One region of the Alcaligenes sp. LTN-3 genome, then DNA from elsewhere that is predicted to be linked to it. Evidence: riboswitches for the same ligand, from Rfam matches in the RefSeq annotation. Region 1 holds a riboswitch; the other holds the start of a gene.

Region 1 (11,490 bases):
CAGCATCAATTCTTTGTTGTACCAGGGCAATGCGTTCCCGAAATGCCTCTACACTGGTGGAGGTGGGATAATGCTCGGTGTGAAGTAGATCAGGGGCGGATTCGGACATGGCGCACCAGTAAGGAAGAAAAAAAAGATAAACTCGACCCTGCGGGTCGCGCATAAACTATTATGTCATAGGTCAAAATGAATATCCAGGGAAGCAACGCGAAGGAACTTTTCGATGATATCCGACAGCAAGTGGCACTGGGGCGAATTGCTCCGGGCCAGATTTTGCCGCCGGTACGCGAGCTGGCTCAAACACTGGGATTGAACCGGAATACGGTAGCCCTGGCATACAAGCGCCTGGTCTCGGCCGGGGTGGCCGATGCACAAGGACGTCGTGGCACACGGATCCGTGAGGCGATCCGGGAGCTGGCACGCGAAGGGCATGGCGCCAGCTCGGCCTTGCAGGATTTGGCCAGCGGCAATCCGGCGCTGGGCTATTTGCCTGCGCCCACCCAATTGACGGCTGGGGTACGCGGTCAAACCCAGGCTCTGTACGGTGCGGACCCTCTGGTGCCTGAGTTGCGTGCCGTGTGTCAGCAGGTGTTTCATAAAGACACACCGCCAGACACCGATTATCACGTCAGCTACGGTGCGGTCGATGCAATCGAGCGTTTGCTGCAAGCCTTTTTGCTGGCGGGCGATAAAGTCGGGATTGAAGATCCTGGCTATCTGAACAGCATCAACTCGGTGCATACGCTGGGCTACAAGCCAGTGGGTATTGAGGTCGATAGCGAGGGGATTGTGCCGGCCTCGCTGCAAGCCGCTTTGGAGGATGGCCTGCGCGCTTTGATCTTGACACCACGTGCGCACAACCCCACGGGATGCTCACTGAGCCGTGCTCGTGCCAAGCAGATCGAGCAAATTCTGAAGCAGTATCCCGAATTGCTGTTGATGATTGACGACCACTTCTGGATGCTGGCCAGCAGCCCTTACCGAAACGTGATTCCTGCCGATCATTTGCGCTGGGCTTTGATTCGTTCAGTGTCCAAGGGTCTGGGGCCGGATTTGCGCGTGGCTCTGGTGGCGTCGGATCTGCAAACCAGCGAACGCTTGTCGCAACGTTTGGCTTCGGGGGCGCAATGGGTCAGCCATCTTTTACAGCAAATGGTGGTTCATGGGCTGACGGATGCCGAGATCAAGGCGCAGACTCGTGTTGCGCAAGCTGCCTATGTGCAGGCTCGCGCCGACTTGATGCACGCCTTGAAAAAGCAGAGCATTCCTTTTTGGGATAGCGAGGAAGGCTTCAATCTGTGGATTCCGCTGGATCGGGAAGCCGAGCCGGTATTGGCGGGATTGGCTGCACGTGGCTGGCTGGTGCGATCCGGACAAGTCTTTGGTGTGAGCAGTCCTGCTCAAGGCTTGCGTGTCAGTTTTGCGAATCTGAATGCTAAAGACGCCCAGCGCTTTGCGACAGATTTAGCCCAAGTCCTGCAAGAACGCTATTAGTCACTATCTTGCTGCTTCTAACGGAGTAGCAAGATAGTGAACTCTCTTACGCGCCCATCCAGATCGTTAAAAGGGGCGCTATTTTTATGGGCGCACGATATTTATTTGGCCGGGCGATTGCTGATCCACTGTACTGCCAGCACACTGCCCATCACCAAAATAATGCCCAGCAGGCTGGAGCCTGTCATGGCCTGACCTAAAATCAGCCATCCCAGAATCACGGCGGTCAGCGGACTGAGCAGGCCCAGCGAGGACACGGCCACAGAGGGCAAGACGGCAATCCCGCGGAACCACAGGGTATAGGCCAGCAGCGCACCGACCAGACACAGGTAGAGGTAGCCGCCGATTTGTACGCCGCTCAAGGAGTTGTCCAGTGGTGGGTCCAGCCATAAGGCCAGAGGGGCAAGCATCAAACCGCCCAACATCAATTGCCAGGCCGTGAAAGCCAGAATCGGCATGCCACTACGCCAGCGGTGCGACAAGTAGGTGCCCATGGCCATGCACAAGGCCCCGACAATGGCCGCGACCATGCCCCAGGTATCCCATTGGCTCTCTGGCGAAAGTAGCAAAATACCCATGCCGATGATGCCGATCACACAAGCGACCAAGGCCAGGGTGACAGGGCGTTTACCTTCTAACGCCCAGGCCAGGGCAATCACCACCAAGGGTTGAGCTGCTCCTACGACGGCGGCCAAACCACCCGGCAAGCGGTAAGCCGCAACGAATAACAGCGCCTGAAATGCGCCAATATTCAAGGCCGCCAGAATCAGGGTACGCCCCCAATCACCTCGGGCAGGCATGCGTCGGCTCCACAAGAGCAGCATCACGCCAGCGGGAAAGCAGCGCAAAAAGGCCGCGATGAAAGGGCGATCGGGCGGTAGGATTTCGGTGGTCACAATGTAGGTGGAACCCCAGATGGCGGGGCCTAATGCGGTCAAGGCCGTCACCAGCCAGAGAGAAAGTCGGTTCATGATAAAAGTATCTTGATGTCGAGATAAATGCCAGTGTAGGGATGATTTATCTTAATATCAAGATAAATATCGAAATCGAGAGATCATGAGCGAAGAACACGACGCGGTAGACCTGATCATCAATCAGTGGCGCGAACAGCGGCCAGACTTGCAGAACCTGGACGCCATGGCCTTGTTGGGCCGCATGACGCGCTGCTTCCAACTGGTCCAAAAACAGATGAGCGACAACTTTAGACGTCACGGCCTGCAGTTGGGCGAGTTTGATGTGCTGGCCAGCCTGCGCCGCTCCGGCCCGCCGTACACCTTGGCACCCACCGCTTTGTTTTCCACCTTGATGGTCAGCTCCGGCACTATGACGCATCGTTTACAGGGCCTGGAAAAGCAGGGCTTGATCGAACGCATTGCCGACCCGGAAGATGCCCGCCGTATTCTGGTGCGTTTGAGCCCGGCGGGTCTGGCCTGTGTGGATGCGGTTGTGGTGGACCATTTGGCCAATGAAGAAAATTTGCTGGAAGGTCTGGATGCCACGCAGCGGCAAAGTCTGGATACCTTGTTGCGCGACTGGATGCGCTTGTTGGAGTCGCGCCAGGCTTGAAGGAGTGCTAAAGTAGCTGGATATATACACAGCCTGCTTATGACCCCGCCCGAGCTTCCTCCTTTTTACTATCTGCATAATTTCCATCAGGTTTTGCAGTGGGTACAACACACCAGTTCCGACCTGCTGGAGCCTGAACACGTCCAGTGCGGCCATCGTTTTGTGCATGCTTCCCAGCCTGCACAAGCCCTGTTGGTGCGCTTGCTGATGCGTAAAGGCCCGGTGTTTCGTATCGACAAGTTGCGTTATGCCGAGATCGAAAACCTGGATGCGGCAGTGCAAGAGCTGGCGGCTTGCGAGCTAATAGAAACCGATCCTGAGCTGGATCTGGAAACCTTGTTTGCCGTCCATACGGTGCCCGAGCTGCGTCGCTTGTTCAGTGATCTGCCAGCCGCCGGGCGCAAATCGGACTATCTGGAATGGATTGGGCAGGCTCACGGTGAACAGGCTCGGCCTTTTACGCAGTGGTGTGCCGATCCAGTCCTGCAAGCTCCCACACTGCGCCTATCACCGCAAGTCATGCATTGGGCACAGCGTTTGCAGTTGCTGTTCTTTGGCAACCATTATCAGGACTGGTCCGAGTTTGTGATGAGCGATCTGGGCCTGTATCGCTACGAAACCGTGGTTCTGGATCAGGCCAGTCGGGCGTTTCGCCACAATGAGGACGTGCGCTTGTATGAAACCTTGTCCGAGCTGCGAGACGCACAGGATGAGGCCGACCCCGATCTTTGGATACAGCGCTTTGCCGCCGTTCAAGCAGTTGAGACTGACAGCGACTGGCTGCAACGACGTAAGGCAAAAACCCTGTTCCAGCTAGGCCAGCAAGCCGAACGTCAACATTGGTGGGCCTTAGCCGAACAAGCGTATTTGCAGACAAGCTGGCCGGGAGCCCGTTACCGCCAATTGCGGGTATTGGAGCGTCAGGAGAATCATCAAGGTGCCTGGCCCTTGTTTTGTCAGGCGTGGAACCAGCCCGAAAATGAAAGCGAAACCCAGAAGTTGCTGCGTATGTTGCCTCGCATGCGTCGCAAACTGGCGGTAGACGCTCCGCCCAGCTCGCCTTCCAATAAACCCGCAAGCCGCACACAACGCAGTGATCTGGTTTTGTTCGATGACGGCAATCGGGTCGAATCGCAGGTGCTGGCTCATTGGGACAGCCCCTTGGCACCTGTGTTTTACGTAGAAAATGCCTTGTTCCCGGCCTTATTGGGCTTGTTGAGCTGGGAGGCTATTTTTGCTCCCTTGCCTGGTGCGTTTTTCCACCCCTATCAAGCTTGTCCAGCCGATTGGGGTAACCCGGACTTTGTATCGCGCAGGCAAAATTTGTTTGAGCAGTCTTTGAGTGTGCTGGACGGCGCAGACTATAAAACCGTGATCTGGCAACGCTGGCAGGAAAAGCGTGGCATACAGTGCCCCTTGCTGATCTGGCCTGCCTTGGATGAAACCTTGATCGAGCAGGCCTTGCATTGCATCCCCGCCCAGCACTTACAACTGGTGTTCAAGCGTATCTTGCAGGATTGGCGGGATAACCGTTCCGGCCTGCCGGACTTGGTGCGCTTCATGCCTACCCAGCAAAGCTATGAATTGATTGAGGTAAAAGGCCCCGGAGACCGCTTGCAGGACAACCAGCGGCGTTGGCTCAGTTATTTCGAGCAGCACGCCATCCCTGCGCGTGTCTGCTATGTGACTCGGCCTGAATCCACATGAAAGCCTGGACGGTCGGCGTACGCGCCTTATGTGAATTTACCGCCCGCAGCGGGGATCTGGACCTGCGCTTTACACCTGCGGCCACGGCACAGGAAGGTATCCTGGGCCACCAGCAGTTAAAGCTGCGTCGCCCCGAGCACTATGAAGCCGAAGTGCCGCTGTCCTATGAGATGGAAGGGCTAGTGGTGCGTGGTCGAGCCGATGGGTTTGATCCCGTCAGCAATTGTCTGGAAGAGCTGAAAACCTATCGAGGTGCTTTTGATGCCATTCCCGAGCACCATAGACGCCTGCACCAGGCGCAAGCCAAAGTCTATGCGGCCATGCTTTGCCAGGCGCGCGATTTGCCGGGAATGACCGTCAGCGTGGTGTATTACCACGTGGACAAGCACAAAGAAACCAGTGTCTCTGAATACCTGGGGCGCGCGGATCTGTGGGCCTTTTTTGAGCAGCAATGCCGCTTGTATCTTGAGTGGGGGCGGCAGGAGCAAAAGCATCGGCTGGCGCGTGATCAAGCTTGTACTGCTTTGCAATTTCCCTTTGATCAGTTTCGTGCGGGTCAGCGGCAACTGGCCGTAGCCGCGTTCCGGGCTCAGCGCGATGCACAGTGCCTGTTAGCCCAAGCGCCAACCGGTATCGGCAAAACCTTGGCAGTCGTATTTCCCGGCCTGAAAGCCATGCCGGAGGCGGGACTGGATAAGCTCTTTTATCTGACGGCTAAAAATTCGGGTCGGCAAATGGCCTTGGACGCCTTGCAGCGTTTAAACCCAGAAGGTGAGGGCGCGTGGCGGGTGCTGGAAATGGTGGCCCGCGACAAGCAGTGCCCCAATCCGGATAAAGCCTGCCATGGCCAATCCTGCCCTCTGGCCGAAGGCTTTTACGACCGGCTTCCTGCGGCCCGTCAGCAAGCTCTGGAGCAACCCATGCTAACTAGCCAGCGCTTGCAAGAAGTGGCTAGCAAACACCAGGTCTGCCCCTATTACTTGAGCCAGGAAATGCTGCGTTGGGCGGACGCCATTGTGGGCGACTACAACTATTTTTTCGACACACATGCGGTGCTGTATAGCCAGACTCTGGTTCAGCAATGGCGCAGCGCTGTTCTGGTGGACGAAGCACACAACTTGGTAGAACGCGCCCGTTCCATGTATTCCGCGTCCTTCTCGCAAGCGCAGTTGCGCATGGCGCGTAAAGCCGCGCCTTCGGCCTTGAAGCGTCATTTCACGCCATTGACTCGCTTGATGGAGGATTTGATACCCGAGGAAGGGGGCGATCAATGGGGGCTGGAAAAAATCCCGGAGGATCTGCTCGAACAGTGCGACTATCTGGCTGCCCGCTTAGGGGCCTATGTGGCTGAGAACCCCATGCCGCAAGACAGCCCCTTGCTGCAGTTTTATTTTGAGCTGCTGTACTTTGTGGACCTGGCCGGACAGTTCGGCTCGCATTCCTTATTCGATATTTTGGCGCAGCGCGATGGTGTGCTCCTGAACCTGCGCAATATTGTGCCTGCTCCGTTTCTGGCTGAACGCTATGGCGACGCGCATGGTGTGGTGCTGTTCTCCGGCACCATGAATCCCTCACAGTTTTATCGTGATGTCTTGGGTTTGCCGCCAAGTACAGCTGAGTTGAACGTGGCATCGCCGTATCGGGCCGAGCAACTACGGGTACGCCAATATGCTGGCCTGTCCACGCGCTATGCTGACCGGGCCCAGAGCCTGGGCGGGGTCTGCGACATTGTCGGGCAGGCCTACCAGGAGCAGCCGGGCAACTATCTTTTGTTCTTGAGCAGTTTTGACTATCTGGAGCAAGTTAGCCAGGCCTTGCAGGAGCGCTGGCCGGATATGCCGCTTTGGCATCAGCAGCCGGGCATGAGCGATCTGCAAAGAACGCAGTTTCTGGACCGCTTTACGCTGGACGGAACGGGAGTAGGTTTGGCAGTGCTGGGAGGGGCGTTTTCAGAAGGGGTAGATTTACCCGGCAAACGCTTGATCGGTGCTTTTATTGCCACCCTGGGTTTGCCGCAATTCAACCCGGCCAATGAGTCGGTGCGGCAAGTCATGGCCCGGCTCTTTGGGGAGCGGCGGGCCTATGACTATACCTATCTGTATCCGGGACTACGCAAGATTACACAGGCCGCGGGTCGTGTGATTCGTGATGAACAGGATCAAGGTTTTGTGTATCTGCTGGACGAGCGCTATGGGCAGCGGCGGGTGCAGCAGTTGCTGCCGGACTGGTGGCAAATTGAGCAGGTGCGGACTGACGCTCGTTCTGCGCAATGACCTCGGTAATGATCTGCGCGGTGGCCGCTGACAGCGTCCAACCTAGGTGGCCGTGGCCAGTGTTGTAGTACACGCCCGGGCGGCTGCCTGCTTTTACGCGCGGCATCATGTCCGGCATCATGGGACGCAAACCAGCCCACGGTACAACACGATCGGTCGCGGCATCGTGGAAGTTGCGGCGGGTCCAGTTGGTCAGCGGGGCGATACGGTCGGCGCGAATGTCCTTGTTGGCACCGTTGTATTCCGCCGTACCGGCCACGCGCAGACGATCTTTGCCCAGGCGGCTGGTCACAATCTTGGCTTCTTCGTCCAGCAAGCTGACCCAAGGGGCGGCATGTTGGGCTTCGGGCGTATCCAGATACACCGAAATCGAATAGCCTTTGACGGGGTAGATATTGATGTAGTCGCCCAGCATATGGGCCAAGTGACGGCTGCCTACGCCAGCGCACACCACCAAGGAATCGACAGACAGCGTATGGGTGTGGGCTTCAGCGCCTTCACCGGTACGCAGCTGGATACGGTGTGGTGGGCCACAATCAATACCCAGAACTTCTGTATCTTGCAGGAACTTCACGCCGCGTTTGGCGCAGGCATCGGCCAGACCGCGTGTGTATTTGTGAATATCACCCGTGGCGTCCGAAGGCGTAAAGAACCCGCCGTAATAGGTGCCTTGCAAGGCAGGTTCAATCTGGTGGATTTCCTCGTTGGTAACGGTTCGGCGCTCCAGACCGCCTTTTTGCAGCAGTTGGCTGACTTTCTTGCCAGACTCAAAGCCGCCGGGGGTGTGGTAAATGTGCAGAATACCGCGCTGTTCTAGGTCGAAATCAATGTTTTCGTCCTTGGCCCATTGGTACAGATTCTCGCGGGCGGTAATGGCCAGCTTGACGGTGTCCACGGTGTTGCGCTCGTAACCGGAAATCGCGCCTACAAACTGTGCCATCCAACTGTATTTGTGCCAGCTTGGCTTGGGGTTGAACAGCAGCGGGGCGTCTTTGCGCATCATCCACTTCAAGCCCTTGAGTATGGTGCTGCGGCTGTTCCAGACCTCGGCATTGCACGCGGATAACTGCCCGCCGTTGGCAAACGAGGTTTCCATGGCGGGGTAGCGCAGGCGGTCGATAACGGTAACTTGATAGCCTTTCAAGCTGAGGGCGTAGGCGGTGGTGATTCCGGAAATACCGGCGCCAATGACGGCAATATGCGACATAACAGGCTCCTGACAGGTGAATTACCACCGAGTAGTGGCAATACCCCATCTGTCCTGTGACCTGAGAGTTTATCCAACCGATGTTTCAGGCTGGGCTCCTTCGGTGGGCGTCATGCGCCGCTCTCCAGAGTGTCGGGCTGGTACGATCCTTTTGCCTGAGAGATTCCGGGGTGGTTGCTCCGTCGGCGCCTGACTGAACAGGTCTCTTTCATACCGCCTGTAGTGACGCAACTACAGTAGCTGTGCTTACAAAAGTTTGCAATCAGGGTAAACCGGGAGCTGCATGCAGCGCTTGGGGGATTTCTATGGATAGATGCAATTGTTGGCTAAGCCCGGAAAATTGTTGAGACTGCCGGTCCTTGATACCGAGTTATTACTTACTTTTTCGCTTAATGTGGGCCCGACATGTCGTTGATTCCCGACCGGTGCTTGTTTCTTTATGGACTTAGTCCAGGCGGTAATGCGCACCCAGACTGCGTGGTCGATCCAGGGCGGCCCGGGTAAGCAGCCAGGCGGTGTCCAGTTGCAGGCTGAGGGTCCGTTGATCCAGGCTGGGGGGCAGAAGGCTAATTTGCCCGCGCCAATGGTCCAGGGTGTGCAAGGCCTGAAGCAGTCCTAGGTGATTGCGTAGCAAGCCGACATGCTCTTGCATTAAGTTGCGCAAGGCGGGCAGAGAAGGGGGATTGTTGGTGGATGAGCTGTGGTTTTTATGGCTGCCGTTGCTATAGCTATTGTTTCCGTCATATTGGCAAGCTTTGTCGTTGTTGGCGATGATTGCGTTTTCCAGTGCATCGGCTGCCGTGGCTGTCATAAGGGAGGGGCGTGGATTCGAGCTCGAACTAGAGTTCAAACCCAAACCCCAATGGGGGCCGACATTAGCCTGTGAACTGGAACTTGGATTTGAGTTTGTGTATGAACATGAACTTGAAATCGAACTTGTAGTTGCAGCATCTGTCTCCGGGACCAAAGCTGAACGCTGGGTCCTCTTGCTTCTAGCAATCGCCTCGGCCGCCGCCCGCCCCATGACGACGCACTCCAGCAAAGAGTTGCTGGCCAAGCGATTTGCCCCATGTAAACCTGTGCAGGCTACTTCCCCCACGGCATATAGACCAGGCACCGTCGTGCGGCCTGACATGTCTGTTTGAATTCCCCCGCAACTGTAGTGCGCGGCAGGCGCAACCGGCACCCAGTCCCGACGTAAGTCCAGGCCCCGGCATAAACCTTCTTCCAGGGCTTTGGGGAAATGCTGCTGTAAGGTATCCGCACCAAGATGGCGTACATTCAGCCAGACATGGCTACTGCCTTCTTGCCGCATATGTGCGGCAATAGCGCGCGACACAATATCGCGTGGGGCTAGTTCCCCTCTGGCGTCGTAAGCTGGCATGAAGCGGCGGCCTTGCTTGTCCAGTAAATGACCACCCTCACCACGCAAGGCCTCAGTCAGCAAAAAGGTCGGACCCTCTGCATGCAGGCAGGTCGGATGAAACTGCACAAATTCCAGATCCCGTATGGCAGCGCCTACGCGCCAGGCTAAGGCAACCCCTTCGCCCAAGGCGCTATCGGGATTGGTGCTGTGCGCATACAGGCTGCCCAGCCCGCCTGTTGCCAGCACGACATGGTCCGCCAAAATGGTTTCGTAGCGGTGGGTGTGTTTGTCGTAAATATCCACGCCAGCCACTGCGCCTTGTTCGTTGCGGCGCAGAGTCAATGCCAGACAGTCTGTACGCTGCTGAACATGAGGGGCTTTAGCCAATTGAGGAGCCAAAGCCTGCATGATGGCGTAGCCGCTGGCATCGGCCGCATGCACGATGCGCCGCCGACTGTGCCCACCCTCACGGGTCAGATGCAATTGGCCATCTTCGGTTCTGTCCAGAGGCACCTGCCTTTCCAGTAGCCAATGCACTGCATCTGGCGCGGCTTGCAAAATCCCTCGTACTGCCTCCTTATCCGAGTGCCGAGCGCCGGCTTCCAGTGTGTCTTCAATGTGTTGTTCCAGGCTGTCTTGGGCACTGAGCACAGCCGCCAGACCACCCAAGGCCATCGGGCTGGCCCCGCAAGGAACGGGGGCGCTACTGAGTAAAGTGACATGCATCGAGGAAGGCAAGGACAGGGCCAGACTGGTGCCTGCCAGCCCCGCACCGATGATCAGCACCTGCGTCTGTGTTGAGCCTGAATGCATTAAGCGGCTCCTACATGTTGGAATTGCTGGCTGTGCTCGGCCAAGTCCGCACTGACGCGTAAATTGCTTTGCTGAGCAGCCGCAAAATCCATCATGCGTTGCAAGGAGCGTCGTGCGCCCTCACGTAGATCGGGGGCCACTTGAATACCAGGGCCTGGTTGACTGAGACGTTGACGCAAAGCCTCCAGACTGTTCAACGCCATCCAGGGGCAATAGGCACAGCTTTTGCAGGTGGCACTCTCGCCCGCAGTTGGTGCTGCCAGAAAGGTTTTGCCCGGCGCCTGCTGGCGCATGGCATGCACAATCCCTTGATCGGTGGCGACGATAAAGGTGTCGGCAGGATGATTGATGGCAGCGCGCAGTAGCTGCGTTGTCGAGCCAACCACATCCGCCAGCGCAACAACAGAAGCGGGTGATTCGGGATGAACCAGAACCTGGGCATCGGGGTGCTCACTCATCAAAGCCTTCAAACCATCGGCCTTGAATTCGTCATGCACCAGGCATGAGCCTTGCCAGAGCAGCATATCTGCACCGGTTTGTTTTTGGATATAGGAGCCCAAATGACGATCCGGTGCCCACAGAATCTTTTTCCCTTGTGCGTGTAAATGCCGCACGATGTCCAGGGCGATGGAGGACGTCACAACCCAATCCGCCTGTGCTTTGACGGCTGCGCTGGTATTGGCATACACCACCACTTCCCGGTCTGGATGCGCAGCACAAAACTGCTTGAAATCCTCGGGGGCGCAACCCAGATCCAGCGAACACGTCGCCTCGTCATGTACAGCCAACACACGTTTTTCAGGGCTCAAAATCTTGGCCGATTCGGCCATGAAACCCACGCCGGCCACCAACACTGTGCTGGCCGTATGCTCCTGCCCAAAGCGCGCCATCTCCAGGGAGTCACCCACGCAGCCGCCAGTCTCCAAGGCTAGATCCTGAATATCGGGGTCCGTGTAATAGTGGGCGACCAGCACGGCGTCTTGCTCCTTCAACTGCTTGGCCAAGGCTTGCTTCAGCGCGGCTTTATCGCTTTGCACGCTGAGTTTGGGAGGGACGTCGTGCCA
Region 2 (11,490 bases), 330 kb from region 1:
AGGGGAAAACTTTTGGATCAGCAGGTCAACGCGGACATGAGATTGATGCTTGAGGGCATAGGCGCCCAACATCAAAAAGTAAAAACCGTAGAGCTGTTTGGTGGCATCAAATGTCCATCGGGTAGGCTGATTGAGCACATATCGCATGAACACTTCATAAATAATAATGGTGGCAAAAATAATGGCGATAAATGAGAGGATTTTGCCGATGAATTCATTGAGTGAGTCAATAGCCTTTAAAACCATCGTTTTCCTTTGGCGCGAATTGTTATTGTTTCAGACTGACGGTTTAGTCTATGAGCAAGGCAAGCCCTGTCACAACGTGGGTTTACCCTTACGTAAACCTAACTCGTTATAATCGCTTGGCCAAGGACGGCGCAATCGGAGGAAAAGTGCAGGATCACACCTTGTTGATCAAATACCTGACAGGTATGGGGATCTTTCTGGCCTGCTTGCTGGCGGCATTTATTCTGGCTTTTATGAGACATCGTCGGCGCAAGTGGTCGCACAATGTCATCGCGCAAATCGTGCAGTTGGGCTTGTTGTACGGCGCCATTGCGGTTGCCCGCCAGTACGTAAACATGGCTATTGCCGATTACCACGTGACGTTGGTGACACCGCGCATGGTCGATTTTGTGGCTGTGCTGACGGCAGCGGCGGTGTTGATGCATACGTTGTCGCTGTTGATCAACCGTCTGGAGAAAACGCAGCTTAGCAAAGGGCGGGATCCGACCTCGGCACGCCTGATTGCACGGGTGTTGAAGTTCGGCGCATTTGTTCTCATGTTGCTGTTTTTTGGCGAGCACTTCGGATTAAGTATGTCCGGACTGTTGGCCTTTGGCGGTATCGGCGGCATTGCGATCGGTATGGCAGGCAAGGATATTTTGAGCAATGTCTTCTCCGGTGCCATGTTGTACTTTGATCGTCAGTTCAAGATTGGCGACTGGATACGTTCGCCTGATCGCAATATTGAAGGGACGGTGGTTGAGATTGGTTGGCGCCTGACCAAGATCATGACGTTTGATAAACGGCCGCTTTATGTGCCCAACTCCTTGTTTTCTTCCATCAGTGTGGAAAACCCGGGGCGCATGACGAATCGGCGGATCAATACCGAGGTGGGGTTGAGGTATGAGGATGCCGGCAAGCTGCGCGGTATTGTGGATGATATTGGCCAGATGCTGGCTCAACACCCTGATATTGATCAGACACAGACGACGCTGGTCTATTTCAATGCCTTTGCAGACTCATCACTGAACATCATGGTGTATTGCTTTACCAAAACAACTCAGTGGGCCGAGTGGTTGGGCATTCAGCAGGATGTGTATTTGAAGATTATTGATATTGTGCAGCAGCACGGTGCCGATTTTGCCTTCCCCAGTCAGACTTTGTATGTGGCGAAGGGGGGCGAGCCAGAAGGGGCAGCCCGGACCGAGTAAACACACAGGTCCAGCAGTACGGCCAGTCCCGGTGGCGGCAGCACAGTGCGGGGGCGCACTGTGCTGTGTCCTGCTTGGTTTAGCGTACGCTTTGCGTCGCCAGACTCAGGGCCAGATCTTGTTTCATGCGTTTCTTGTAGAAAGGCAGGCAAATAAGCAGAGCCAGGAACCAGAAAGGTGTGGCAATCAGGCCGATCAGGGTTTCTTCTTCCTGGCTGAACAGGTACAGCGCAAAGGCAAAGAACACCAGAGTCAGATAGCACATGGGAATGGCAAAGGGCATTTTGTAGCTTGATGCAGCGTGTGCCTCAGGACGAACCCGGCGGTACTTCAGGTAGGTGATCAGGATCACGGCCCAGACAAAGATAAAGCAGATGCTGGCCACGGTGGTCACAATTGTGAACACACGCATCACATCGCCTTCTGCGTATAGCAGGAACAGGCTGGACAGCAAAAGGGCGCACGAATAGATCAGACCATTGCGGGGAGTACCGTTACGCGACAGTTGGCTGAAGGCTTCGGGAGCCAGCTTGTTCTTGGACAGACCGTACAACATGCGGCCCGTGGAGAACATGCCGCTATTGGCGGACGACAGGGCCGAGGTCAGCACCACAAAGTTAATGATGGCCGCTGCTGCACCTACGCCAATCAGCAAGAACATATTTACAAACGGACTCTTGTTGGGCGCGACAATATCCCAAGGGGTGACGGTCATGATGGCGGTCAGGGCCAACACGTAAAACACAATCACGCGAACCGGAATCTTGTTGATGGCTTTGGGCAGGTTCTTGGCAGGGTCAGCCGTTTCAGCCGAGGCGGTACCCACCAGTTCGATACCCACAAAAGCAAAGATGGCGATCTGGAAAGCGGCAAAGAAACCATTCAAACCATTGGGGAACATCCCGCCGCGATCCCATAAATGGGTCAGGCTGGCTTTTTCGCCGGTTGGGCCCACAAAGCCGGTAAACAGCAGGTACGCGCCCACACCAATCAGTGCCACGATGGCAATGATCTTGACCAGGGCAAACCAGAACTCGAGCTCGCCAAACAATTTGGCCGACAGCAGGTTAAAGATCAGCAAAAAGGCAATACAAGCCAGACCGGGTAGCCACAGTGGAATGTCCGGCCACCAGAATTGGGTATAGCCGGTAATGGCGACAATATCGGCAATGCCAATAACTACCCAGCAGAACCAGTAACTCCAGCCTAGAAAGTAGCCCATGGTGGGCCCGAGAATATCGGCGGAAAAATCCACAAAAGATTTGTATTCCAGGTTATGCAGGAGCAATTCTCCCATTGCCCGCATAACAAAAAATAAAAAGAAGCCGATGATCATGTAGGTAAACAAGACCGAGGGTCCGGCCAGACTAATGGTGCGGCCTGATCCCATAAATAGCCCGGTACCGATAGCGCCTCCAATGGCTATCAGTTGCAGATGCCGGTTTTTCAACGAGCGTTGCAGTCCAGATGAATGTTGCTGAGACACACTGTACTCCTAGTTTTTTTTCGTTCAAATGCGTAATTATGACTGTGCTGCGAGAAAACAATGGGCACAACCCGTCCTCAAGAACGGTTTTCTTGATGCCGATCTACATAAAGTAGGGAGCGCACAGCAGTCCTCCTTGTTCTGACGACATGAAATGCCAAAACAGACCTGCGTGCGAATAAAAATGGGAATAAAGGGGTGGTGTGCCAGGCGGTCAGACAAGGCGCCTGACTATCTGCTCATAAATAGGCTCCGGACAAATAGGTGGACAAAGACCATATGGCCTTTGTACCCCCTCTGTCCGTTTACCTGAGAGCTTATCCATCGGCGGGCGACGGTCCCCTTCGGTGGGCACTGATGTGCCTCTCTCCAGAACGTCAAGGGTTCAAGATTCTTTTGCCTGAGAGATTCCGGGGTCGTTGCTCCGTCGGCGCTTCATCAAGGTGAAGACTCTCACCTGAACCGTTATTGACGTCGCTATTGTATAGACAGGTAAAAAGCGATGACTACTATCGTTAACCTGTAGGTGATTGATGAGAATGGTTCTTGTTTGTCAGTGGGGTTTGTGCTGGACATTTTGCCGTGACGTCACCAAGGATGCGCCCTTTGCACAGAGCCGCATTGTCTTGAATCGGGCAGGCTGCCTTGTTCCAGACGATGCGGCTCTTTTGTTCTGCATGCCGATGTCAGTGTTGCTTACTCGTCGTTGGCATGTAAAAAGCGATACACCAAGGCGCCGATCACACCACCAATCAAGGGGGCCACCCAGAACAGCCACAACTGTTCCATGGCCCAGGTGCCTTGGAAAAAGGCCACGCCGGTGGAACGGGCAGGGTTCACGGAGGTGTTGGTGATGGGGATGCTGATCAGGTGAATCAAGGTCAGCGCCAGACCAATCGCCACACCGGCCAGGCCAGCGTGACCACGCTTGTGAGTCGCACCCATGATGATGAACAGGAAGAAGGCGGTCAGCACAATTTCTGCGATCAGGGCCGCGTTGCGGCTGTAATTGCCTGGCGAGTGCTCGCCAAAGCCGTTGGAGGCAAAGCCTGCCACGGGATCAAAGCCGGCTTTGCCGCTGGCGATCAGGTACAGAACGCCGCCGGCCAGCAGGCCGCCGATAACTTGGGCAAGGATGTAGGGAATAGCGTCACGAGCGGGGAAGCGTCCGCCAGCGACCAGCCCCAGCGTGACAGCCGGATTGATGTGGCAACCAGAGATATTGCCAATGGCATAGCACATGGTCAGCAAGGTCAGGCCAAAGGCCAAGGCTACTCCGGCAAAACCAATTCCCAGTTCAGGATAGGCAGCGGCAAAGATCGCACTTCCGCAGCCCCCAAAGACCAGCCAGAAAGTGCCCAGCGTTTCTGCGGTGCATCGTTTAATTAAAGACATGATATGGCCCTGTTAGTGATGTAACACGGCAGCATTCTAGCGATAAGCACGGTTCACCCACTGAAGGAAAGGAAAACAACTGTCAAAAGTTTTCCTTTGTTGAGGGTGGTGTTTTTTTATAGTAAATGTGAGAAATGTGCTTAAGGTGGCAGTTTGTGTCAGATGCAGGGTTTTGTTGGAATTGCGAAGAATTGCTGCTTTTTGGGATGGCGTTATAAGTAATTTGTGGGCTAATTTTTTAGCTGCTTTGAATGAAATTTAAAAATCAGGGGTGCGAAATAAAGATGAAACAGGGAAAGTTGTTTATATAAATAGTTATTTGATGCTTTGTTTACGAGTTTAGATTTTCAGTAATTGAGGGGGCGGATTTTGGGACGTATTTATTCTGACGTCTTTATTGGTTTTATGTTTTCTTGATGTGTTTTGATTTTTAAGCAGTGACTAGTGAGGATCAGTGGAAAATCTGAATTGAGTAGAAATAAAAAAAGGACCAAGATGCTTGGCCCTTTCGGTTTAGGTCACGCTTACGGCATTTGCTCAATGAAAGCCGCTGTCACGGGTGATACCTGGTGGAAATCAAAAGCCTGATGGTAGATTTCTCCATTCTTGGCTTCTACAGTTAGCCATAGTTGATGCTCAACCTCACTATTGGGCGGGATGGCAATTTCTACCGATCGTGTCCAGCGTGTGCTGTTAAACGCCTGACGGGGTGTAGGCATAGGCTCGGGCTTGCTGACTTGCAGATAGGCGCGGCGTATATGCGGGTCGCAGGCTTGGCAAAAGCGAATCTGGAAGGCTTTGCGATGTGCGCCGGTGGGCCCGCTGATAGGGGCTTGGTCATTCGTTTCAGCCAGTGCAAACGACCACGGACCAATCTGACTTTGCAGGGCATTGTTGCCAAAGACAGGTTGCGGGCCTTGCTGCGTCAGATAAATCACGAAGGCAGCAGGGATGGCCAGAAGGCTGCTGGCCAAGACCAGGCTACGTGTAGACATGCGTGATGCCGATTCAGTGTTACCTACTCCAGCCGCTTTAGGCGCTGCCTTCGCAACTGGCGCAGGTTTGGCCCGCACAGGTTTCTTTTCCTGCCAAGGCCACCAGGGCAGGTAAAAGGTCAGTCCGGCGCCGGCCATGGTTAGCCAGCCCAGCCAGGCAACCGTGCCGATGCTCCAGCCCCAGCCTTGCCAGCACAAGAGCCAAGCCACGGCCAGAAAAGGCCAGCCGATTAAACGAAAGATCCGCCTTTCCTGCTTGCGAGGCGCGCGATGCAGCAGAAATTCACCCTGGCGATCGCTGGCCAAGGCCAGGCAGATAAAGCCCGCCAGACTGCTGATAAATACGGCCAGATTTAGCCACAGGCTGGTATTGCTCATGGCAGCCCTCCTTCCGGCATCACCAGAAAGCAGAGCAAGGCGATCAAAGCGGTAGGCAGCACCATGCCCAACCAGGCGCGAGTGGCACTTTTGGTACTGAACACCCACATGACGGCGATGGTGTACCAGACAAAGCTCAACATATTGGCCGCCAGGACAGCCTGGGCTCTGGGCAAAGGCCAGAGCAAGGTCAGCAATACGGTGGCGGCGTCTGCCAAGGCGTAGCCACCCACCGTGGCGGCCACGATGCGCGACAACACTTGCAGGCGGTAACGAGGAGTCAGTCCACTCATCCGTTCACTCCCGCAGTATGCAAGTTGGCAGGGGTTGCGGTTTTTTTAGACAGGCTGGCAATGTGCCATTTGCGTTTCATTTTTACGGCGATATAGATAAAGATGGCGGCCAGGCCAAGCATGCTCAGGTCAAAGCCTGCCAGCCCCCAGTCGCCATGGGTGACGGTAACGCCCAGATGGCGGTCGGTCGTCAGCAGGTTCAGGACGGGAATCAGGCCATAGGCGGCGGCTGTCAGGTAGAGCAGTTCCAGCCAGGCGCGCTTCAAGGGTCGCCAGCAGGCATACAGGAAGGACCAGCCCCAGACCAGAAACAGCGCATGAAATTCCCAGGCGGCGCGGTCGGCCATAGTGACCGGCAAGAGGCGGTTGGCCCAGAAGTAGGCGGCCAGACCTAGCGGCAAACCGGCCAGGGTTCCGGCATTCAGGATTTCCACCAGACGCAGGCCCGCCGCATCAAAGCGCTCGGATACGCTCAGCGCGGTGGCTTTGGACAGGCGCTTTTGATGGTGGGTGCGGCGTTTTACGGTCCACAGCACCAGGCCCGTTCCAATAACGGCGCAGCCCAGCAAGCCCGAGATAAGGTATAGCCAGCGCAACCACCATTCGGCAAATGCGCCTTCGTGCAAGGCCAGCAGCACGCGGTGTGTGTCCCCCGTGATATTGCTCGTGTTGTCCGGCTTCATGGCGCTGCCATCGATGGCGTTAAAGCGCAGGGTTTCGGCACGGGTCCAGTACACGCCCGTCACGCCGGTGCGGCGCAGTTCTACATAAGCTTGGCTATCTGCCGGATGCGTAATGTGTACCGAGGCAATGCTGTTCTTGCCCCAGGTTTGTTCAGCGCTGTGCATCATCGCGCTTAACGGAGCCTGCGGCATGCTGACGGGCAGGAAGTCATGTTTTTGCTGGCGAATATCCTGGAAGTAAGCTTGTCGTCCTTCCTCTGTTGCGCCATACATGATCTCTCGTCCGGTCGGCATATAGAAGGACATGAAAAAGATCAGGCCCGTGTAGGTAATCATCAGGAAAAAGGGCAGGGACATCACGCTGACGATATTGTGTGCGTCCAGCCAGGAGCGTTGTCCCTTGCCGGGTCTGAAGGTGAAAAAGTCGGTAAAGATCTTTTTGTGTGTCACCACGCCCGTCATGACGGCCAACAGCATCAGCATGGTGCAGATACCGACCAGCCAGATAGCGACGGGGTACGGCATGTAGTGCAGCGCATAGTGCATGCGATACAGACCCGTGCCACCAGCGGTGGCGCGGGGTTCTGTTTCTGGTTGAATCTGGCCGGTGACCGGGTCCAGTTCCTCGACCCCGCGACGGCCACGCTGACCGGGTTGGGACATTTCTTCCCAGGCAATGGACAGCCCGTGCGTGGCACGTGGGTTCAGGGCTTGATGCGGCAGGGTAATGGTCCAGGCTTTGGAGTCTGCCGGGGCATGTGTTTGTAGCTGCGTCAGGGCCTGATCCAGCATCTGGCTGGATTGCTCAGGTAGAACTTGCATGGGCAAGGGACGCTCGGGCTCCATCCAGCGGGTGATTTCATCGTCTACATAGCCTGCCGTGCCCGTGACGAAGACGAAAAACAGGATCCAGCCCACTACCAGACCGACCCAGGTATGCAGCCATGCCATACATTGGCGAAATGACTCTTTCACGCTGACGCGCCTCCTACTTCAGCACCGTCTCCGGGTGCTGGATTGATAACTGGAAAACTGAGAAAAGCCGTGCTTGCCTGGCCGCTGCGGGTGACGGATGGAATCCGCTCTTCTTGGACGCTGCACTCGTCATGCAAGCCGCGTTTTTCAGGACGCGAAAAGCGGGTGACAGAGAAGGAAAGAGGGCATCAGGCTTAAAACAACGGCAAAATAATAGCAATCATTCTCATTACGGTGTAAGAATTCGCCAGGATTCAAGGTTTTATTCAGAAATCAATGCGACGCCATAGCTGTTTTGGCGTTTCCCATAGGGGGGAGGGCGCAGTTGAGGGGGGGGCTGGTGGGACTTGGAAGGGAGTAAACCTTGTCGGCTCCAGGCTGACGTACCTTAGGCTGAGGACTGACCGCCGGGGAGGGGCAGAAGGGAATAGGCTTTGCAGGCATAACCCCCCTACTACCCAATCTTATGGCTTATAGCGCTTTAATCGCACGTAAAGCGGCCACCCCCGCTTTGGCAGCTTGCGGATGAGGATGGGCACTGCATAGTTCGGCAATGGTCAGCAAATCGGCCCGAGGCCGTTTTTTGATTTCCTGCGCCAAGACTTCGCTTAAAAAGAAGTTGTCGGCGCTGGCCAGCCTTCTTAGCAAAGGAAAGTCTTGCAAGTCCAGGCTGGGAATGAGCGGGATAGCGATTTCTTCATGTTCATCGTTCCCGCACAAATGGGTGATGAAATTGCTCAAGCCCGTTTGATCAGGACACAAGGGTGTGTGTGATGGATGCAGCTCACTCAAGCAACAAGACCGTTCCAGCGCCTGTTGGGCTGCCGTCAGAAAGGCTGACAAAGACGGGAATACAATGCGGCTGTCGTCGTCGTGGGATAAGTAAAACACCTGCCCGGCCAGTGGGGATTCGCAGACCCAGACATGGTGACTGCTGGTATCGGGATCGTCCAGAATCAGACCGCCCAGGGCGTCCAGCGTGGGGTGGCCGCTGAACTGTTCGCTGAAGGCTTGGGCCTGAACGAAGGGGAGCAAGTTTACTTCCTGATCGAAGCGCTCGGCATACAAGCCTTGTTCGACTTGTTTGAAGTAGTCGTCACATTCTGCTGTCAGGCTCATGTTGTGCGGCTCGCTTGAAAATGGATCGAGTCTTTATACCTGAACTGCCCATGGATGCGGTAAGAATTTCCATTAAACAGGCCCCGGCTACCAAGGTATCGGGGCCCGCCGTACTTTTCTGTTTGCTCAGGTGTTTTTAGAGCACCACAAACAGCAGCCAGACGACGACTGGGGCAATAACCGTGACGGCAGCACCGTACAGTAAAAGCTGACGGAAGAAGGCATCACGCGACACTCCCTGAGCATTGGCCAGTACCAGTGCGCCGTTGGTAGAGAAGGGGCTGACGTCCACAATGGTGGAGGATACGGCCATGGCTGCAATAAAGCCCACCGGCCCCACGCCGCCATCGCCTTGCAAAAAGGGCACGGCCAGCGGAATCAGCGAACCCAGCACGGCGGTGGAAGAGGCGAAAGCCGACACGACCGCACCCACAAAAAGCAGCAGCAAGGCCGCCATCAAGGGAGAGGTCAGTTGGGCAACGCTATGGCCAACAAAATCAATCGTGCCCATGGATTCCATCACGCCCACATAGGTGCTGACACCCACAATCAGCATGATTTCAGGCCAGGACACTTGGCCCAGCGCGCGTTTTTGCAGATTGGGGGCCATCAAGGTCAGTACCAGACCGATGGTGATCGAGGTAAAGCCAATATCCTGTTTGAAAAACAAGGTCAGAACGGCCAGGATAAACAGGCCTGCCAGGGTCAAGACGCGATACCAGTGCGGGGCCTCGCTGGCACCATTGCCGGCTTCGACCAGGGCATCGGGACTTTTCCGGGCGGTCTTGCGCTCTTCGCCCAAGGCCTCGGCTTCAGCGTCGCCAAACACTTGCGGGCCACCCGAGCCATGGGCCACGCGGGCAACGTTTACGTCTGCTGAACTTAAGTCCACTTTCTGACGCATCAGCTTCAAACCACCCATCCACACGAACAGCAAAATGGACACGGCCAGGTTGATACCCAGGCTGGCCATCATGGTGGCCATTTCATTCAAGGGCAAACCGGCGGCGCTGACCACACGGTTGGTGATGCCGCCATAAATACTGATCGGGGAGAAGCCGCCCCCTTGGGCGCCATGAATCACCAGCAAACCCATCAAGAGCGGGTTGATGCCGTACTGGCGAGCAAAGCCCAGCGCAATCGGGGCAATGATGGCAACGGCGGCTGGGCTGACGGCACCGACAGCGGTCAATGCGGCCGTGATCAGAAACATGATCCAGGGAATGGCGGCGATGCGGCCACGTACAGCCCGCACGGCCATGCTGACCAGCCAGTTGATCGTGCCATTGTTTTGAGCCAGCGCGAACAAATAGGTAATACCGGCCAGGGTCAGAAACAGGTCAGCCGGAAAGCCGCCCATGATTTCCTTGGCGCCCATGCTCGCCACCAGCGTACCCACCAGAAAAGCGCCTACAAAAGCAATCAGCCCCATATTGATGGGTAAGACAGTTGCCAGTACGAACATGCCTCCTAATACGGCAATGGATAGCCAATGCATATGTCTCGTCTCCTTGTAAGTGAACCTTTTGCAGGTTTCTGGAAACGACCCTATCAGTGGCGGTATGGGGCTATCAATAAAGCCCATGGTTGAATGATTACGCTAAACGTAATGATTAGTCAGGGACGCGATGGTTGAGCTTTCATCTAGCACGCTCTTGTACTTGCACGGAGCAGGCGCGGTTTTCAGGAAGTGGGGCAGCAGGAGTTGGGAATCGAGTGAGGGGCGTTGTGGCTAGGGTAGACAGAAGGGGGATCAGATGGGTGTGAAGAGGCGCAGGCTGTGAAAGCGAGCTGTTTATGGCTGGTCCAGTTCAGCCAACAGTTCGCTGCTGTGAATTGTGCGCCCGAAGTGATGTTTCCACAGCTTGATACCCAGCTCGCCGGAGCGATCCAGGGACGAGCCGACCGTTAGATCCGTAATCAGAGTAGGGTGCAGCCCCGCATCAAACAAGGCAAAGCCTGCGGCCAGTACGCAGGTATCGGTTTGAATGCCGCAGACCAGAATGCGATCAGCCTGACATTGCTGTAAATACTCCATCGCGGCCGGGCTAGGGGCGTAGCCATGTTTGATGAAGATTTGCTTGGCATCGACCAGACAACGATCACTGCGCGGCGGACACCAACCCAACTGGCTGGAAAAGGGCGTTTGCGACTCGTCGTGCAGTTCAATCAAGGCTGCGCAAGGCAGGCGGGTGCTCAGGGCGTTAATGCCTTCAATTAGCCACGGAGGTGGCGAAAAGCAGCTTTGCACATCGACAACAAGCAGGATCTGTCGCATTGCGGGAGTCTCAATAAGAGCGCATCAGCGATGCCAGACGGAGGTGGCCTGGGCAGTCTGAAGGGCCGTCAATCAAGCCCTTATTGAAACACGGAGTCAGGCTGTTGGGCGGGTCCAGGTCAGGCGTGCGCCGACGATAATGCCGAGCACCGCCAGCAAGGAGGTGGCCGACAAGGTGGACAGGCCGCTTAAACCCTGGCCGATGGTGCAGCCCAGGGCCAGCACGCCGCCTACACCCATTAAGGCTCCGCCTGCCATGGAGCGCAGCATGTGGCGGGGCGACTCAAAACCTTCCAGTTTCCAGCGGCGACGCAGCAGGGCGCTTAGCAAGGAACCGACCACCACACCCACCACGATCAGGATGGTGAAGCGTGGGCTCATGCCGGTGGAGATCATGGCGTATTGAATGCTTTCACCAATCGGGGCGACAAAGCTTAGCGAGCTGACGGGCA

Evidence for each region. Region 1 has a riboswitch for glycine ahead of AC6I6N_RS02305 (D-amino acid dehydrogenase). Riboswitches for the same ligand answer to the same signal wherever they lie in the genome.
Region 2: linked by a shared signal. The riboswitch ahead of AC6I6N_RS00720 (amino acid permease) and the one ahead of AC6I6N_RS02305 (D-amino acid dehydrogenase) in region 1 are both predicted to bind glycine.

What each region holds. Positions count from the first base shown of each region.
Region 1 covers NZ_JCAPDN010000001.1:485,545-497,034, forward strand. The annotation lists gene AC6I6N_RS02275 (YggS family pyridoxal phosphate-dependent enzyme) at 1-109, opposite strand, end outside; gene AC6I6N_RS02280 (aminotransferase class I/II-fold pyridoxal phosphate-dependent enzyme) at 187-1,494, shown strand; gene AC6I6N_RS02285 (DMT family transporter) at 1,596-2,465, opposite strand; gene AC6I6N_RS02290 (MarR family winged helix-turn-helix transcriptional regulator) at 2,551-3,060, shown strand; gene AC6I6N_RS02295 (VRR-NUC domain-containing protein) at 3,100-4,767, shown strand; partial or broken gene AC6I6N_RS02300 (ATP-dependent DNA helicase) at 5,565-6,941, shown strand; gene AC6I6N_RS02305 (D-amino acid dehydrogenase) at 6,886-8,247, opposite strand; glycine riboswitch at 8,296-8,376, opposite strand; glycine riboswitch at 8,381-8,468, opposite strand; gene nadB (L-aspartate oxidase) at 8,693-10,426, opposite strand; gene nadA (quinolinate synthase NadA) at 10,426-11,490, opposite strand, start outside.
Region 2 covers NZ_JCAPDN010000001.1:152,370-163,859, forward strand. The annotation lists gene AC6I6N_RS00710 (TRAP transporter small permease subunit) at 1-246, opposite strand, end outside; gene AC6I6N_RS00715 (mechanosensitive ion channel family protein) at 393-1,436, shown strand; gene AC6I6N_RS00720 (amino acid permease) at 1,516-2,922, opposite strand; glycine riboswitch at 3,301-3,390, opposite strand; gene aqpZ (aquaporin Z) at 3,619-4,317, opposite strand; gene AC6I6N_RS00730 (DUF3325 domain-containing protein) at 4,842-5,690, opposite strand; gene AC6I6N_RS00735 (DUF3649 domain-containing protein) at 5,687-5,983, opposite strand; gene AC6I6N_RS00740 (PepSY-associated TM helix domain-containing protein) at 5,980-7,641, opposite strand; gene AC6I6N_RS00745 (hypothetical protein) at 8,113-8,760, opposite strand; gene AC6I6N_RS00750 (SLC13 family permease) at 8,897-10,258, opposite strand; gene AC6I6N_RS00755 (isochorismatase family protein) at 10,556-11,038, opposite strand; gene AC6I6N_RS00760 (YeeE/YedE family protein) at 11,135-11,490, opposite strand, start outside.